DNA from 3 places in the Dactylosporangium sp. CS-033363 genome. Region 2 is predicted to be linked to each of the others. Evidence: riboswitches for the same ligand, from Rfam matches in the RefSeq annotation. Region 2 holds a riboswitch; each other region holds the start of a gene.
The links. A riboswitch is a leader RNA that binds a small molecule or an ion and turns the genes downstream of it on or off. The one in region 2 is predicted to bind cyclic di-AMP.
Positions count from the first base shown of each region.

Region 1: it holds a riboswitch for cyclic di-AMP, as region 2 does, so the genes downstream of both, ACQPZ4_RS31200 (NlpC/P60 family protein) here and ACQPZ4_RS49985 (coiled-coil domain-containing protein) in region 2, are expected to answer to the same signal.
Region 3: it holds a riboswitch for cyclic di-AMP, as region 2 does, so the genes downstream of both, ACQPZ4_RS00440 (NlpC/P60 family protein) here and ACQPZ4_RS49985 (coiled-coil domain-containing protein) in region 2, are expected to answer to the same signal.

Region 1 covers NZ_CP192032.1:6,745,172-6,749,685, forward strand. The annotation lists gene ACQPZ4_RS31185 (STAS domain-containing protein) at 1-240, opposite strand, end outside; gene ACQPZ4_RS31190 (MFS transporter) at 380-1,600, shown strand; gene ACQPZ4_RS31195 (glycoside hydrolase family 18 protein) at 1,772-2,794, shown strand; cyclic di-AMP (ydaO/yuaA leader) riboswitch at 2,915-3,091, shown strand; gene ACQPZ4_RS31200 (NlpC/P60 family protein) at 3,099-4,097, shown strand; gene ACQPZ4_RS31205 (GNAT family N-acetyltransferase) at 4,102-4,514, opposite strand, start outside.
Region 2 covers NZ_CP192032.1:10,822,064-10,830,640, reverse strand. The annotation lists tRNA gene ACQPZ4_RS49995 (tRNA-Lys) at 117-188, opposite strand; gene ACQPZ4_RS49990 (glycoside hydrolase family 19 protein) at 307-1,410, opposite strand; cyclic di-AMP (ydaO/yuaA leader) riboswitch at 1,658-1,804, shown strand; gene ACQPZ4_RS49985 (coiled-coil domain-containing protein) at 1,868-2,836, shown strand; gene ACQPZ4_RS49980 (exopolyphosphatase) at 2,911-3,873, shown strand; gene ACQPZ4_RS49975 (ATP-binding protein) at 3,901-6,633, shown strand; gene ACQPZ4_RS49970 (alpha/beta hydrolase) at 6,691-7,482, shown strand; gene ACQPZ4_RS49965 (oxidoreductase) at 7,479-8,255, shown strand; gene ACQPZ4_RS49960 (App1 family protein) at 8,252-8,577, opposite strand, start outside.
Region 3 covers NZ_CP192032.1:89,647-94,160, reverse strand. The annotation lists tRNA gene ACQPZ4_RS00460 (tRNA-Gly) at 282-352, opposite strand; gene ACQPZ4_RS00455 (pyridoxamine 5'-phosphate oxidase family protein) at 362-868, opposite strand; gene ACQPZ4_RS00450 (MarR family winged helix-turn-helix transcriptional regulator) at 935-1,411, shown strand; gene dcd (dCTP deaminase) at 1,392-1,970, shown strand; gene ACQPZ4_RS00440 (NlpC/P60 family protein) at 2,007-3,005, opposite strand; cyclic di-AMP (ydaO/yuaA leader) riboswitch at 3,017-3,152, opposite strand; gene ACQPZ4_RS00435 (LamG-like jellyroll fold domain-containing protein) at 3,260-4,051, opposite strand; gene ACQPZ4_RS00430 (class I SAM-dependent DNA methyltransferase) at 4,165-4,514, shown strand, end outside.

The sequences.
Region 1 (4,514 bases), 4.1 Mb from region 2:
GCAGGCGTCGGCGAGGCGGCCCGCGGCCACCACGATCGCGGTGCGGACGATGTGGCGGTCGGCCAACGCCAGGAACTCGGGCGCCACGAGGGTTTCGGGGTCGGCGCGCAGCCGGCGGTGGAATTCCGCGAGGACCCCACGGCGGCTGGCGCGCATTTCGGCGTCGATGACGTCCTGTTGCTGGCGCGGCGGTAGGCCGCGCCGCGACCGTACGCCGCCGATCGGAGCATCTGGGTCCATGCCGCGCTCCGTCACCGTTGTCGCCTCGGCGGGATGCCGCCGGCTCAGCTCACCCTACTCCCGGGCCGGCAAAGCCGCAGCGCACACACTCGACATCGAGTTCGCGGTAAGGGCCTGAGACCCGTATGGTGCTGTACCCGTGAACAGGTTGGTCGAGGTTGCGGTGCCGGAACGGCTGGGGCGCGGGTACCGGTGGTTGCTCGCCTCATCGTGGACCAGCAACCTCGGCGACGGGATCGCGCTGGCCGCCGGGCCGCTGCTCGTGGCCTCGCTCACCGACAACGCGTTCCTGGTGTCGCTGGCGGCGTTGTTGCGGTGGGCGCCGCCGCTGGTCTTCGGCCTGTACGCGGGCGTGCTCTCCGACCGGCTCGACCGGCGGCGGATCGTGATGGCCGCGGACGGGCTGCGCGGGGTCGTGCTCGTCGCGCTGGTGGTGCTGCTGGTCACCGGCCATCTCCCGGTCGCCGGTGCGCTGGTGGCGATCGGGCTGCTGACGGTGGGTGAGGTGTTCGCCGACAACGCCGCGCAGACGATCGCGCCGATGCTGGTACCACGGGACGATCTTGTTCTTGCAAACGCGCGGCTGCAGGCGGGCTATATCACGCTGAACAACCTCGTCGGGCCGCCGATCGGGGCGCTGCTGTTCGCGGCGGGGCACGCGTGGCCCTTCGCCGCCGAGAGTGTGCTGGTCGTGGCCGGGGTCGTGCTCGTGTCGCGGATGGCGCTGCCGGCCGATCCCGCGGCGTCCGAGCGACCCGCGGGGGTGCGGCACGCCGTCGTCGAGGGGCTGCGGTGGACCGCCGGGCACGCCGCCGTGCGCACGCTGTCGCTGACGATCCTGATCTTCAACTTCACGTTCGGGGCGGCGTGGTCGGTGCTCGTGCTGTACGCGCAGCAGCGGCTCGGACTCGGGCCGACCGGCTTCGGCGTGTTCACGACGCTGGGCGCGGTGGGCGGGCTGGTCGGCACCGGGATGTACGGCTGGCTGACCCGGCGCGTGAGCCTGGGCAACATCATGCGGGCAGGCCTCATCATCGAGACGCTGACGCACCTCGCCCTGGCCGTGACGACGTCACCCTGGCTCGCGGGGGCGATCATGTTCGTCTTCGGGGCGCACGCCTTCATCTGGGGTACTACGTCGCTGACGGTCCGGCAACGCGCGGTGCCGACGCAGCTGCAGGGGCGGGTGGGCAGCGTCAACACGATCAGCACGTTCGGGGGGCTGGTGGTGGGCTCGCTGATCGGCGGGACGCTGGCCACGCAGGTCGGCGTGACGGCGCCGTTCTGGTTCGCGTTCGGGGGGTCGGCGGTGTTCGTCGTGCTGTTGTGGCGCTCGCTGGCGCGGATCGCGCACGGGTAGCTCGGCTCGGGAAAATGTCGTACCCGGGTGGCAGGATGTGGTGACACGAGGGCCGGCAGCAGCGGGATAGCAGTATCCCGTGCCGGCGGCGTATCCGACCCGGCCGGTGTCCGCCCCGCCGCCGGGGCAGCCGGGGTGGCCGGCTTCCTGAAATCCGGTACAACATCAAGCATGGTTGTTCTGGGAGCCTATTTTCCGGCGTCTAGTGCTGACGCGTACCCGATCGCGAACATTCCGGCCGGTGAGCTGACGCATCTGTTCTACGCGTTCGGGACCATCGAGCAGGGGCACCTCACGCTGCCGCGGGACGCCCCGGCGCACCTCGAGGCGCTCGCCGGGCTCAAGCGGGCGCATCCCAGGCTCCGGACCGTACTGTCGATCGGCGGCTGGGGTGCCGGCGGCTTCTCCGACGCGGCGCTGACGAAGCAGTCGCGGGCCGCGTTCGTGGACGAGACGCTGGCGCTCCTGAAGGACTTCGACGGGGTCGACCTGGACTGGGAGTTTCCGGTCTCCGGCGGGCCGGCCGAGGTCGTGCACCGGCCCGAGGATCGACGCAACGCGACGCTGCTGGCCCAGGACCTCCGGGCGCGGCTCGGGGACGGCAAGATCCTCACCGCGGCGTTGCCCGCCGCGCGGTTGCAGTCCGCCGGGGCCTATGACCCGGCCGAGAGCTTCGAGATCGCGGAGCTGGCCAAGGTGCTCGACTTCGTGAATCTCATGACGTACGACTTCGGGACCGGGTTCTCGCCGATCGCGACGTTCAACGCTCCACTCGAAGGCATCACCACGGCCGTCGACGACTACCTGCGGGCCGGGGTCGCGCGGGAGCGGCTGGTGCTCGGGGTTCCGTTCTACGGGCGGGGATTCCTCGTCGACGAGGCCGGCGAGCGGGCGGGGCTGGGGCGGCCTCAGGTCGGTACCATGGAAGCTCCTGAATATCGGGACATCGTGAACTCCTTCCTGCCCGATCCGGCCTGGGAGCGGCACCGGGACCCCGTTGCGCGGTCGCCGTGGCTCTATCACGCCGGGAAGCGGGCGTTCGTGAGCTATGAGGACGCCTTGTCGATCGAGGAGCGGGCGGCGTTCGCGGCGCAGCGGGGACTCGCGGGGGTGTTCACGTGGCAGCTGGCCGCGGATGACGACCGGCACAGCCTGCTCGGGGCCATGACGCGGCCGTTCGCCGGGGATCTTTGAGTCTGCGTTAAGTGTTGCTTAGATCGAGGCCGCGGCATTCCGTTGCCGAGATGTTGTCGTTACGTTTGGTGCAGCTCGACCGGTCCTCGTCGCTCAACCGGGCGGCCCGGGCGGGCGCCGCCGAGTCGTACGCCGGGCCTGTGAACAGGTCTCGGCGCGTGAGCCGGGGACCCAATGGGGCGGGAGTCGTTGCCGCCCATGGGGTGAATCCGTGACCGTGCGTGATGGTCGCGGTAGGGCGCACCTTCTTTCCGCCCGAACCCGTCAGCTAACCCGGTAGGCGGTCCGGAAGAAGGACGCTGTCGTGTTCATCGGACGTACGGCGCTGCGAGCGTGGCTCATCGGGCTGACGGTCGCGGCCGTGGTCGCTCCGGCGTGTGCCGCACACGCCGACCCGACGCACGAGGAGATCCAGGCCCAGATCGACAAGGGCAACCGGGACCTCGAGCTCATCGTCGAGGACTACAACAAGATCAATGGCGATCTGGAGGCGACGCAGGCCTCGATCACCAAGCTGGAGCAGGACCTGCAGCCGCTGCAGGCGAGCATGGACGAGGCCCGCAAGGGCGCCGACCAGGTTGCCGTCAACGCGTACAAGAGCGGCGGCAGCCTGGGCACGTGGTCGCTCATGCTGGGCGCCCAGTCCACCGACGGGTTCTTCGACCGGGTCGGGACGCTGGAGCAGATCTCGCGCAACCAGCAGGCGGACATCGCCACGTACACCGCGGCCAAGAACGGCTTCGACACCGAGAAGCAGCGGCTCAACGAGCAGCTCGCGGCGCAGAGCCGGCAGAAGACCGACATCGAGGCGCGGCGCAAGCAGATCGAGGGCAACATCGCCAAGCTCGACGACATGCAGAAGAAGGCCGACGAGGCGGCTGCGAAGGCCGCGGCGGCCAGCAAGGCCAAGACGACGAAGACCACCACGACGTCGAACCCGGGACCGCCGCCGGCCGTCTCCGGGGCCGCCGGGAAGGCCGTCAACTACGCGTGGGCGCAGCTGGGCAAGAAGTACGTCTTCGGCGCCGCCGGCCCGAACACGTTCGACTGCTCGGGGCTGACCATGATGGCCTGGAAGGCGGCGGGCGTGACGCTGCCGCACAACGCCGCCCAGCAGTGGGGCAAGGTCAAGCACATCACGCGCAGTCAGCTCGCCCCCGGTGACCTGGTGTTCTACAACGGGCTCGGGCACGTCGGGATCTACATCGGCAACAACCAGATCATCCACGCGCCGAACAGCCGGACCGTGGTGAAGGTGGCGCCGATCGACATCGACTCGCTCTACGGATACGGGCGGGTCTAGCAGGTCAGCGGAGTTCGCCCGGGAGCAGGCCGAAGACCACCGTGTCGCGGCGCCCGGTCTTGAACCGGAGGTGCGAGCGCAGCAGCCCCTCCCGGACGAACCCGCAGTGTTCCGCCACCCGCGCCGAGGCGAGGTTGTCCGGGCCACAGGTCAATTCCAGCCGGTGTACCCCCAGTGCCCCGAACCCCCACCCCGCCAGCAACCGCAGCGACCGCGTGGCCACACCGCGCCCGCGCGACCAGGGCGCGACCCAGTAGCCGATCGACGCGCGGGACTGGGCGGGGTCGACGTCGTACAGGGACGCGGCGCCCCAGATGCGGGCGGGATCGGCGGGGTCGACGACGGCCAGGTTCAGCGATGCGCCGGCCAGGCGGTCACGCTCGTTGTCCGCGAGCGCGGCGTGCACCTGGGCCTCGG
Region 2 (8,577 bases):
CTCTCGATCGGCGATCTGCCCGGGCTGCTCAGCCCCGCGCGGCCCGGCGCTCAAGTCGCAGATCGTGAGGGGGTGCGGGTGGAGGCGAAGCCTCCCCCGCCTTTCCAGGGAACCAGTGGGCCGCCAGGGACTCGAACCCTGAACCTACGGATTAAAAGTCCGCAGCTCTGCCATTGAGCTAGCAGCCCGCGCCCAACAGGGTACCCTGTCCCGCCCCGCCAACTCGCGCGTGTTTCCCCGCGACATGCGGCGGCGGCCCCCCACACCCCAGGGAGGCCGCCGCCAAGGAAAACGAACAGGTGAGCATCAGCAGGACAGCGAGCCTGCCCCCACGCCGGTGCCGAGGATGCCCACGAAGCGCTGGTAAGCCTGCACGCGGCTCTGGACCTGGGCCGGGTTGCGGCCGCCGCACTCCAGGCTGCCGTTGATGCTGCGGATGGTCTCGCCGAAGCCGGCGCCGTTGACCATGGCGTTGTGCGGGGTCATGGTGCCCGGGCCGCTCTGGGTATTCCAGTACCAGAGGGCGGTCTTCCAGGCCACGGCGGAATCGGTCTGGACCAGGTTCGGGTTGTGCAGCAGGTCGATGCCCAGCGCGTCGCCCGCGGCCTTGTAGTTGAAGTTCCACGACAGCTGGATCGGGCCGCGGCCGTAGTACGCCGCCTGGCCGGCCGGGCAGCCGTAGGACTGGCTCGTGTCGCAGTAGTGGGGGTAGTTGGCCGTGTTCTGCTCCACGACGTAGACCAGGCCGCCGGTCTCGTGGTTCACGTTGGCCAGGAACGCCGCGGCCTCCTGCTTGCGCTGGTCGTCCGAGCCGGTCTTGGCGAAGCCGGGGTACGCCGAGAGCGCCGCCACCAGGCCCGAGTACGTGTAGAACGAGTTCCGGCCCGGGAACATCTGGTTGAACTGCGCCTCGCTCACCACGAAGGAGCCGCTGGAGGGCGGAGGCGTGGTCCCACCACCGGAGCCGGAGCCGGAGCAGGTGTACGGGTCCCAGTACCAAGTGGAGATGACCGGGCTGTATCCGGGGTTCTCGTGCTCGGCGATGTAGAACTTGCCGTCCGTGAACTTGACGATGTCGCCCGTCACGTAGTTGCGGCCCTGGACCCACGCCGGGAAGCTGCAGCCGCCCGCGGAACCCGTCTGGGTCGGGGGCTGGGGCGAGGAGCCGCCGCACGAGCCCTGGTCCTGCCACACGCCGGTGTTGCCGGGCGGGGCCTCGTTCTGGGTCCACCACTTGGCGAGGTAGTTGTGGCCATTGCGGGAGACCGTGGCGCCCCCGGTGTAGACCGCTGTTGCGGACCACGCGGGTGAGCATGAGGCGGCCGACGCGGGCAGCATGTTGAAGACCGCGACCACCCCGCCCACCAGGGTCACCGCGGCGAGCATGGCCAGCACCCGCACTCTCGACACCGTCGATCAACTCCTTCGCACGTCGTCTGACCGGCCCATAGGACCAGCCCGCGACGCGGAGGAGAGCGAACGTCATCGTTTTATGAAGAATATTTACGGTTGCGTTGAGGCAGGCCCAAACGGAGTGATGTGAGTCACTCAACCCAAGGTCGAGCGATCTCCGCACAAACGGTGCGGTGCGCAAAGGAGGCGCCCTGGGTACAGTGACCCACGGTCACGTCCATGCGGGCACCGCCCCCGGTGCCGGGCGTGGCTGCCGCCCAATCGCCACCCGTGGCGAGCCGGGGACCCACCGTAACGTTGGGGTGAATCCAACCCTCTCCCGGGAGGGTGGTAGGGGTCGTTCCGTCCCGAACCCGTCAGCTAACTCGGTCGGCGGCCGACGGAAGGAACAACGAACCAGATGTCATCGCGACATCCCTACCGGCGTGTAATCGTAGCGCTACTGGCGGCATTCGTGCTCGGGGGGCTCGCCGCCACGCCCGCCGCGGCCGAGCCGGGCGGGGACACCGGCGACGAGGGTTCCAGCGCGAACCCGACCCTCGGCTCAGTGCTCGAGGACAGCACCCGCGCCTGGTCCGAGGCCAAGGAGAAGTTCGACGCCTCGGTCAAGCGCCAGGGCGAGCTCACCGCGCAGCTGCAGAAGACCGAGGCCCAGCTGGCCACGGTCCAGGAGCAGGTGGCCGCGATCGCCGTCGCGGCGTACCGCACCGGGCCCCTCACCACGTTCGCCGCGCTGATGGACTCGGGCAGCCCGGACAGCTTCGCCGAGCGGGCCGGGTCGATCAACCAGATCGCCCACCACAACGACAACCTGCTGCACGAGCTCAAGCAGCTCAAGGAGAGCCAGGCCGCGCAGAAGAAGGCCCTCGAGGACGAGGTCGCCGCGCAGCAGCAGCAGGTCCAGACCATGGAACAGAAGAAGAAGGACGCGGAGAACGCCCTGAAGCTGGCCGGCGGGCCGAGCAAGGGCTTCGTCTCCGCGAACCTGCCCACCGCCGAGGCCGTCCCGCGCACGGCCAGCGGGGGGCTGCCGAAGGAGTCGTGCAACGTCAACGACCCCACGACCACCGGCTGCATCACCCCGCGCATGCTCCACGCCATGCAGCAGGCGCAGAAGGACGGCTTCAAGCGGTTCGTGTCCTGCTTCCGGCCGAGCGGGCCGTACGAGCACCCCAAGGGGCGCGCGTGTGACTTCTCGGTGCAGACGAAGTCCGGATTCGGCGGGGTCGCCTCAGGCGGTGACTTCGTCTACGGCAGCACGCTGGCCGCGTACTTCGTCAAGAACGCCCAGCAACTCGGCGTGATGTACGTGATCTGGTTCAAGGAGATCTGGACACCCGCGGTCGGCTGGCACCATTACAGCGGCGTCGCCGGTGATCCCTCCAGTGATCACACGAACCACGTGCACCTCTCGATTCTCTAAAAAGCCTCACAAACGCGGGCGGCCGGCCGATGGGGAAACCGTCGACCGGCCGTTTCGCGCTTAGGGGATGTGCAGTGAAGTACCGTCTCGTGACCCGCAGCGACTTCGACGGACTGGTCTGCGCGGTGCTGCTGCGCCATCTCGACCTCATCGGTGACATCACGTTCGTGCACCCCAAGGACGTGCAGGACGGCCAGGTCGAGGTCGGGCCGACGGACATTCTCACCAACCTGCCGTACGCGCCCGGGGCCCACATGGTCTTCGACCACCATCACTCGGAGACCCTGCGGGCCGCCAAGAACAACCAGGGCCAGGCGACGAATCACGTCATCGACGCGGATGCCCCGTCGGCGGCCCGGGTCATCTATGACCACTTCGGCGGGGCCGAGCGCTTCCCGCACGTCTCCGACGAGTTGATGGTGGCGGTGGACCGGGCGGATTCGGCGCAGTACGACATCACCGAAATCCTGCAGCCGACGGGCTGGACGCTGCTGAACTTCCTCATGGACAGCCGCACCGGGCTGGGCCGTTTCCGGCAGTTCCGGATCTCCAACTACCAGCTCATGATGCAGCTCATCGACGCCTGCATCGACCACCAGGACGTCGAGGAGATCCTCGGCCTGCCCGACGTGGCCGAGCGCGCCGAGCTGTTCCGGGAGCAGCAGGACCTGTTCGTCGAGCAGTTGCGGCGGGTGTCGACCATGCACGGCGACGTGGTCGTGGTCGACCTGCGCGACGAGGAGACGATCTACGCCGGAAACCGCTTCATGGTGTACGCCCTGTTCCCCGAAGCCCGCGTCTCGATCCACGTGATCTGGGGCAAGCAGAAGCTCAACACGGTCTTCGCGGTGGGCAAGTCGATCCTCGACCGCACGTCGCCCACGGACATCGGACAGGTGATGCTGCAGTACGGCGGCGGCGGCCACCTCGCCGCCGGCACCTGCCAGGTCCCGCACGACCAGTCCGACCGCGTGCTGCACCAGTTGATCGCCAAGGTCGGCGCCCCGATGACCTCGACGGCGGCCCCGCGACACTGATGATCCCCGGGTGGCATGCTCGTAGGCGTGCGACTCCTGGGGCGTGACGACGAGCTGCGTTCCCTCTCCGGCCACCTCGACGACGTCGACGACCGCGGCAGCGCGATCGGCCTGCGCGGCGAGCCCGGCGTCGGCAAGAGCGCGCTGCTGGCCGAGGCCGTGGAGCACGCGCGCGGCAAGGGCTTCACCGTGCTCAGCGCGCGCGGCAGCCAGTCCGAGACGCACCTGCCGTTCGCCTGCCTGCACCAGGTCCTGCGCCCGCTGCTGCCGAGGGCCGACCGGCTTCCGGCCATGCAGCGCGACGCCCTGCTCGCCTGCTTCGCGATGGGCGACTCGGTCGAGGTGAACCCGTTCTTCGCGTTCCTCGCGGTGCTGGAGCTGCTCGTCGACCTGGCCCGGCGTACACCGGTGCTCGTCTGCCTCGACGACCTGCACTGGATGGACCAGCCCTCGATCGACGCGCTGGCCTTCGTGGCGCGGCGGATCGAGAGCGAGCGGGTGGTGGTGCTGTGCACCTCGCGGCCGGCGCCGCTGCCGTTCACCGACGCGCACACGGTCGAGTGGGTGGAACTTCGCGGCATCGACGGGGCCGCGGCGGCCGCGCTGCTCGACGCCCGGGCGCCCGGCCTGCCGCCCGCGGTGCGCGAGCGCGTCCTGCACCAGGCCCGGGGCAACCCGCTCGCCCTCCGGGAGTTCGCGATCGCGCTGGAGCCGGGGCGGTACGCGGAAATCGACGACGACCTGCCGATGACCACGCGGCTGGAGCAGGCGTTCGCGGCCCGGGCCGAGCACCTCGGGCCGGCGGTGGGCGCCATCCTGACGGTCGCGGCGGTCGACGACGGCGACGACCTCGGGGACGTGCTCGCGGCCGCGCAGCTGCTGCACGGCGCGCCGCTCGACCGCGGGGCCGCGCAGCCGGCCTTCGACAACGGGCTGCTGACGGCGAGCGGTGAGCGGTACCAGATGGCGCATCCCCTCATCGGATCGGCGCTGCTGCGGGCCATGCCGCCCGCGACGCGGCAGCAGGCCCACGAGGCGCTGGCCCGCGTCCTGGAGACCCACCCGGACCGCGCGGTGTGGCACCGGGCGTCGGCCATGTCCGGGCGGGACGAGGGGATCGCGGCCGAGCTGGAGCGGGCGGCCGGCAACGCCCAGCGCCGCGGCGCGATCGCCTCCGCCGTGGCGTGGCTGGAGCGGGCGGCCGCGCTCAGCCCCGACCCGCAGGCCCAGGCCGGCCGGCTGCTCAGCGCGGCCGAGCTCGGCTTCCAGCTGGGCCGGTTCGGGCAGGTCGAGCAGATCAAGGCCCAGGTCGCCGGGGTGTCGCTGCGCCCGCGCGACCGCTCGCGGCTGATCTGGCTGGAGGGCGTCTTCCACGACGGGTCCACGGGCGAGCCGGCCGAGGTACGCCACCTGGTCCACCTCGCCCGCCAGGCCATCGAGGGCACGGATGTCGAGCTCGCCATGCAGCTGCTGGTCGGCGCGGCCCGGCGGGTCTGGTGGCGCGACCCGGGCGCGGCGCTGCGCCACGAGATCGTGCTGGCCGCGCACCACCTGGGGGTGGCCGCCGACGACCCGCGGCTGCTGGCCATCAACGCGCTGTCCGAGCCGCTCGAGCAGGGGCCGGCGGTGATCGAGCAGCTCGCGCACTGGCCCGCGGACGCCGGCGGGCAGCCGGACGCGGCGGGCCTGCTGGGCATCGCGGCGTTCTGCACCGGCGACTTCCGCCGCGCGGTCGCGTTCCTGTCCACGCCGATCCAGGAGCTGCGCGCGCAGGGCCGGATGAGCCTGCTCGCGGAGGCGCTGGCGATCCGCTCCTGGGGCGAGATCTACCTGGGCACGTTCGACGCGGCGAGCTCGGCCGACGAGGCGATGCGGCTGGCCGACGAGACCGGGCAGTCGCTGTGGGCCGCGACCGCGCGCATCGCGGTGGCGCTGATCGACGGCGTCGGGCGGGGCTGGGACACCCGGCACGACCTGCTGGCGGAGGCCGAGCACACGGCGGTGCGCACCCCGAACGCCGCCTCTTCGCTTCTGGCCGGCGTGCAGCTGGCCCGCGGGATCGCCGAGCTCGGCGCGAACCGGCACGAGCAGGCCTATGGCGAGATGCGCCGGGTGTTCGAGCCGACGGACCCGGCGTACCAGCGCATTCAGCAGGTCTGGACGCTCGGCTACCTGGCCGAGGCGGCCGTGCGCACCGGGCGGCGGGACGAGGGCCGCGCGCTGCTGGCGGGCATCGAGCGGATCGCGGGCGGCTCACCGGCGACCGGGTCGATCATCGCGCTGGAGTACACCCGGGCCGTGCTCGCCGACGACGAGTCGGCCGAGCCGCTGTTCAAGGCGGCCATGCACGGCGCCAGCAGCGGGCTGCCCTGGCACCGGGCGCGGGCCGAGCTCGCGTTCGGCTCCTGGCTGCGCCGCCGGCGCCGGGTCGTCGAGTCGCGCGAGCCGCTGCGGGCGGCCCGGGCCACGTTCGAGGCGGTCGGCGCGCGGACCTGGGCCCAGCGGGCCGACCAGGAGCTGAGCGCGACCGGCGAGCGCGGGTGGCAGCCGACGTCGAACCCGCGGGAGCGGCTCTCCCCGCAGGAGGCGCAGATCGCCGAGCTCGCCGCGCAGGGCCTGTCCAACCGCGAGATCGGCCAGCGGCTGTTCCTCTCGCACCGGACGGTCAGCTCGCACCTGTACCGCATGTTCCCCAAGCTCGGCATCACGTCCCGCGCCCAGCTGGCCGCCGTCCTGATGCAGTCACCTGACGCTAGCTGACCCCGTGGAAGCGCTCCTACGGTGCCAATGACGGCGCCCGACGAGCGGAGAACTCCTGTGACAACCCCCGTGCTCTTCATCCATGGCCTCTGGCTGCACGCCACCTCGTGGGACCCGTGGGTCCAGCTGTTCCGGGAGGCCGGCTACGAGCCGATGGCCCCCGGCTGGCCCGGCGACGGCGAGACGGTCGAGGCCTCGCGCGCGAACCCCGACGCGATCGGCGACCACGGCATCGACGACGTGGTGGCCCATTTCGCCGGCATCATCGAGCGGCTCCCGAGCGCCCCGATCCTGATCGGGCACTCGTTCGGCGGCATGATCGCGCAGAAGCTGCTCGGCCAGGACCGCGCGCTGGCCGCCATCGCCATCGACGCCGCCCAGATCAAGGGGGTACTCCCCGTGCCCCTCTCGGCCCTCCGCGCCACCCTCCCGGTGTTCAAGAACCCGGCCAACCGGCACCGCGCGGTCTCGCTGACCCCGGAGCAGTTCCGGTTCGCGTTCACCAACGAGGTCTCGGAGCAGGAGTCGGAGGAGCTGTTCGAGCGCTGGACGATCCCCGCGCCGGGCAAGCCGCTGTTCGAGGCGGCGACCGCGAACTTCGACCCGCACTCGCCGGCCAAGGTGGCCACCGACAACCAGAACCGCGGGCCGCTGCTGCTCATCGCCAGCGGCAAGGACCACACCGTGCCGGAGTCGGTGACCCGGGCGACGCTGAAGCAGTACCGGCACTCGGAGGCGGTCACCGACATCATCACGTTCCCGGACCGGGCCCACTCGCTGACCATCGACTCCGGCTGGCGCGAGGTGGCCGACACCTGCCTGACCTGGCTCAAGGAACAGTCGCTGTGAACCTCGGCCTCGCGGGCCGCCGCGCGGTGGTGACGGGCGCCGGCAAGGGCATCGGTCTCGCGATTGCGAGCGCGCTTGTACAGGAGGGTGCCCACGTCACCGCCGGTGCCCGCCATGGCTCGCCCGAGCTCGACGCCCTCGGCGCGCACGTGGTCCTCGGGGATCTGACGACGGCGGCCGGCTGCCAGGCCCTCGCCGACGCGGCGGTGGACCGCTTCGGCGGCATCGACGTGCTCGTCAACAACGTCGGCGCGGTCCGGCCGCGGACCGGCGGCTTCCTGTCGGTCACCGACGAGGACTGGCAGGGGGCGCTGGAGGCCAACCTGTTCTCGGCCATCCGCGCGACCCGGGCCGCCGTGCCCCACCTGCTGCGGAGCGCCCCGTCGGCGATCGTCACCGTCTGCTCGGTCAACGCCGCGCTGCCGGACCCCGGGGTGATCGACTACAGCGCGGCCAAGGCGGCGCTGCGCAGCTTCTGCAAGTCGCTGTCGAAGGAGCTCGGCCCGGCCGGGGTCCGGGTCAACACGGTCAGCCCGGGCCCGGTGGAGACCCCGCTGTGGCTGGGGGCCGGCGGCGTGGCCGAGACCATCGCGCAGGCGCAGGGCCTGGACCCGGCCGCGGTCCAGGCGGCCGCGGTCGCCGGCACCCCGACCGGCCGGTTCAGCCGCCCGAGCGAGGTGGCTCAGGTCGTCCTGCTGCTCGCCGCGGAGACGGCCGGCAACATCACCGGCGCCGACATCGTGATCGACGGCGGCCTCGTCACCACGATCTAGAGGATCTCAGTGTCCCGGAGCAGGCGCCACAGGCCGGCGCCGTCCGGGGCGCTGAGCCATCTGCGGTCGTTGGGCGGGAAGCGCCTTGGGCTCCCCGCCACACCCGGGAACGCGCCGGCCAGGACCGCCTGGGCGGGGGACAGGTGGCGGATGGCCACGGCGGCGATGCTGTCCGGGTGCTCGGCCGCGAACTCGGCGTAGATCTCCGGGTCGTGCTGGCCGTCGTCGCCGATGAGCAGCCAGCGGATGTCCGGGAACTCCTGGGCCAGCCGGGACAGCGAGGCCCGCTTGTGGGCCTGGCCGCTGCGGAAGAACCGGTCCG
Region 3 (4,514 bases), 330 kb from region 2:
TCGGGGAAGTGCGCTTCCCAAAGTTGTCGAACCTGCGGTGGCAGCACGAGATCAGGCCAGAGCCTCAACAACGTCGGCCCGTCAAGCCACATCTGCAGTTCCTCAGCATGGGCGAGACACGCCATTGACCGACGAGCGGGCTCGGAGAGTTTCCAAGGGACGACTGCTCGTCGTTGGAGACGCGCCAGCGGGGAGGCAGTGAAGGTGTTTGGTGCGTAGCAACCACGACGGCGAGGGCCATCGATCGTGGGGTCTGGGGCTCGAGCCCCAGGCTGGAAGAGAGCGGGTGAAGGGAATCGAACCCTCACTGTCAGCTTGGGAAGCTGATGTTCTGCCATTGAACTACACCCGCGAGCGACGCCTACTGTACCGAATCCACGGCCTCAGCGCACGGACCATTATGCCGTGCCCGTGGAACATGCCCCGCCCGGTCCTTCCACACGGTGCGGCCAGAAGGCGTCGAGCCCCCATGTGAGACGTACATCGCCAGGTCGATCGACAACTCGTAGAGCTTCCAATCGATCCCCGGCGCCGCCCGCATCAGCAGGGCCAACCGGGCCACGAGGTCTGAATCCGACACCAGCACAGCCCGCCCCGAGAGGTAGGCCTCGTCGTCCGAGGAGTCCGACGGGAAGCTGTGCAAGGAGTAGCGGCCGTCCCGGTCCAGGTCGTGGCGCTTCGGGGACGGCAGGACGAAGCAGTACAAGCCGGAAGCGGTGATCACCGGGGAGACCGGGTGGATGCGCGGGCCGCCGTCAGGGCGGACGGTTGCCAGGTAGCCCAGGCCCGGGCCGTACTGGCAGACGAGCGTTTGGATGGCCGCCGCCAGTGAAGGGTCGGCGGCGGCGAAGTCAGCCCACGATGCCATAACCCAAATTTACTCGAACACCTGTACGATCATTGCCGTTTTCCCCGAACGGGGCAAGATGAAGCGGTGACGGACGAGCTCATCGACCTGCTGCGGCGGTTCAACGTTGAGGCGGACCGGTTCGTTGACGTGTTCGCGCGGGCGCATGGGCTGCATCGGACGGACATGAACGCCATCGCGCACATCTGGCGGGCCGCTGAGGACCAGGAGCCGCTCACCCCCGGGGAGCTGGCCCGGCGGCTCTCGCTGAGCCCCGCGGCCACCACGGCCCTGCTGGTGCGCCTCGAACGGGCCGGGCACGTCGAGCGCCGGCCCGACCCCACCGATCGGCGGCGGATCAACCTCGACATCCAGCCCAAGGCCCGGGCGCTGGCGGCGGAGTTTTTCGCGCCGCTGGGCGTACACATGAGGGCGGCTTTGGAGCAGTTCACACCGGCGCAGATAGACGCCACCAACCAAGTGATCAAACAGGCCCTGGAGGCCACTGCAAGAGCGGCCGATGAGGCCAACGTAACCTCAGAGGGTGCTGCTATCCGACCGTGACCTCAGCAAGGAGCTCGAAGGCGGCCAGCTGCGCCTCGAGCCGTTCGATCAGGCGCTGGTCCAGCCGTCCAGCATCGACGTGCGGCTCGATCGGTGGTTTCGGGTGTTCAACAACCATCTGTACACGCATATCGATCCGGCGGTGCAGCAGGACGATCTGACGTCCATGGTGGAGGTCGAGGAGAACGAGTCCTTCGTCCTGCACCCGGGTGAGTTCGTGCTCGCGTCCACGCTCGAGGTGATCACGCTCGGGGATCAGCTCGCGGGGCGGCTCGAGGGGAAGTCCAGCCTGGGCCGGCTCGGGCTGCTGACGCACTCGACGGCCGGGTTCATCGATCCGGGTTTCTCCGGGCACGTGACGCTGGAGCTGTCGAACGTGGCGAACCTGCCGATCCGGCTGTGGCCCGGGATGAAGATCGGGCAGCTGTGCATTTTCCGGCTGTCCTCGCCGTCTGAGCACCCGTATGGGTCCGCGGTGTACGGGTCGCGGTATCAGGGGCAGCGCGGGCCTACGCCGAGCCGTTCCTGGCAGAACTGGCGGACCTGGCCCACAAAGTAACAAAAGGGCGGGCCCAGAAGGGCCCGCCCTGAAAAGTTAAGCCACCCGGCCGTACCCGGATATCGGCTCCGAGTCGATCTTCTTCATCTGCACCGGCTCGCTGGGATTGGGTGCGTGCACCATCCAGCCGTTGCCGACGTACAGCCCGACGTGGTGCTTGTCGGGGTAGAAGAAGACGAGGTCGCCGGCGCGCAGGTCGGCTCGTGCCACGCGCTTGGTGTCCTGGTACTGCCACATCGTGTAGTGCCGCAGGTAGGTCACGCCGACCTGCTTCCAGGAGTACATGGTCAGGCCCGAGCAGTCGAAGGTGTTCGGACCCTCGGTCGCCCACACGTACTTCTTGCCGATCTGCTGGCAGCCGATCTGGGCCGCCTTGCTGCCCGGCGAGCCGTCGTACTGCTGCGGGCAGGCGACCGGCTTCAGCGAGCCCGTGCCGGTGCCGCTGCCGTAGGCCTTCAGGCGCATGTCCTGCAGGTTCTTGATGTCGCCCTCGATCTGGGTCTGCTGCTTCGCCAGGGCGGCCTCCTGCTCGGCCTGCTTGGCGATCAGCTCGTCGAGGGGGCCCTTCTGGGCGTCGTACTGCTGCTTGGCGACGAGGACGTCCTTGATCCGCGCCTGCTCGTCCTTGGCCACCATGTTGAGCAGCGTCATCTGGTCGATGAACGTGTCCGGGGACCCGGTGGTGAGCATCGCGTCGAGCTTCGAGACGCGCCCGTTCTTGTACTGCAGCACCGCGAACGCGCTCACCTTGTCGAAGGCGGCGTCCACCTGCGCGCGCAGCGGGGCGATCTGGGCCTCGAGCTGCTTCTGCTTGGTCTTGTTGGCGGCGAGTTCGGCGTTGAGCTGGTTGTGCTGCTCGATGACCGGCTCGATCGTGTTCCACTTGTCGTCGATCTGCTTCTCGATCTCGCCGGGCGTCGGGTCCGCGTGGGCGCCGCCGGTGATGCCGAGTGCGAGGGTCAGACCGCCGAGGGTGGCGACGAGGAGCCGGGTCAGACGGCCGGCCCGTCCCGTCCACCTCAGATGGGTCTCCACCGAGGAGTTACTCCTTCTTCCATGGCCGCCTACCGGGTTAGCTGACGGGTTCGGGCGGGAAGGTCGCCCTACCGCGCGAACTGCGCGGATTCACCCCGATGGAACGCTTGGGTCCCCGGCTCGAAATCGACTCGGCGGTGCCGCCTGGCGCGCCCGTGGTGGGCGCGGACATCCAGCCGACGCGAATTCACGTTAAGGGGGCCGGGTTCCCAGGTACAAGTCCTGCGCGATTCTTGTCCGATTTGTCCCGAAGGTCAGGCGATTCGAGTGACGAACACATCATCGATTGCACCCACGAACTGATCGTTGTTCGCGCTGGTCCCCTTGCCACCAATACAGAGCGGATCCTCGTTCGCTATGGACAGTGACGACGGAATGCTCGCGCGGCCCGCCTCGACCCCGTCGACAACCACGGTGAGCAGGGAGTTACCGCGCGAACACGCGATCCGGTGCCACCGCCCGTCAGCGACGGACCGCGATGCCAGGGCCACGTAAATGGTGTCGGAATGTGTGCCGACAATCACACAGCTGGGCTGGCCGGCGTCCCCGTCGACCTGCAGCTTGAACTGACTGTCACCGACCGAGAACCCCTTTTGGACGACATTGGCGCCCTTGGAAGTCTCATTTGGATGAACCTGCACCGTGGCGCCGTACGTAAAGGATCCCCGGCCGGGATTGAGAAACCCGGCGGGTCCGCTCTGCAGGATCGCGCGTGCGCAACTTTCCGCACCGTAATGCTCACAGCGCGGAGGAAAACGTACCGCGAGTCCGCCATCGTGCGGAACGACCGATAGCTGTCCGCCTTCTGCCTTCCGAGTGTGCAATCCGAGCCGGCCCGACGCATCACCCACCGGCTCACCCAGTCCGCCGTCGAAGGTGAAGCGGACCGAATTGGCCTTATGGCCTGATGCGGCAGCAGATGGCGACGGCGGCGACGACACGCCCGGCGCGCTCCCCATCCCGAACGAGGCGCCAGTCAACGGCGAGGCCGCCTGATCCTCGAAAGAACGCCGCACCAACAGCCCGGCGCCGACGACGAGGCCCACGACAAGGGCACACAGCATCAACCGGCGGGGGCGGCGCATAACCGGACATGATGCCCCGAACCCGTCATAGCGCGCGCCCGAACGGCAACCGCATCAACCGTTAGGGTCGCGGCGTGGACTGGCTGAAGGACACCCGCACCTCGTACGACACCGTCGCCGAGAGCTACGCCGACCTGGTGCGCCCCGCGCTACGACAAGACCCGTACCTGCGCGCCGCCCTCGCCCTGTTCGCAGACCTGGTGGGCCCGGGAGCGCCCGTCGCCGACATAGGCTGCGGCCCCGGCCACGTGACCGCCCACCTGCACCGGCTCGGCTTGGACGCGATCGGCATCGACCTGTCCCCCGCCATGATCGAACTGGCCCGCCGCGAAAACCCATCCGTGCGCTTCGAGGTCGGCGACATGACCGACCTCCGAGCCGACATCAAGGAAATGGCCGGCGTGATCGCGTTCTGGTCGCTGAT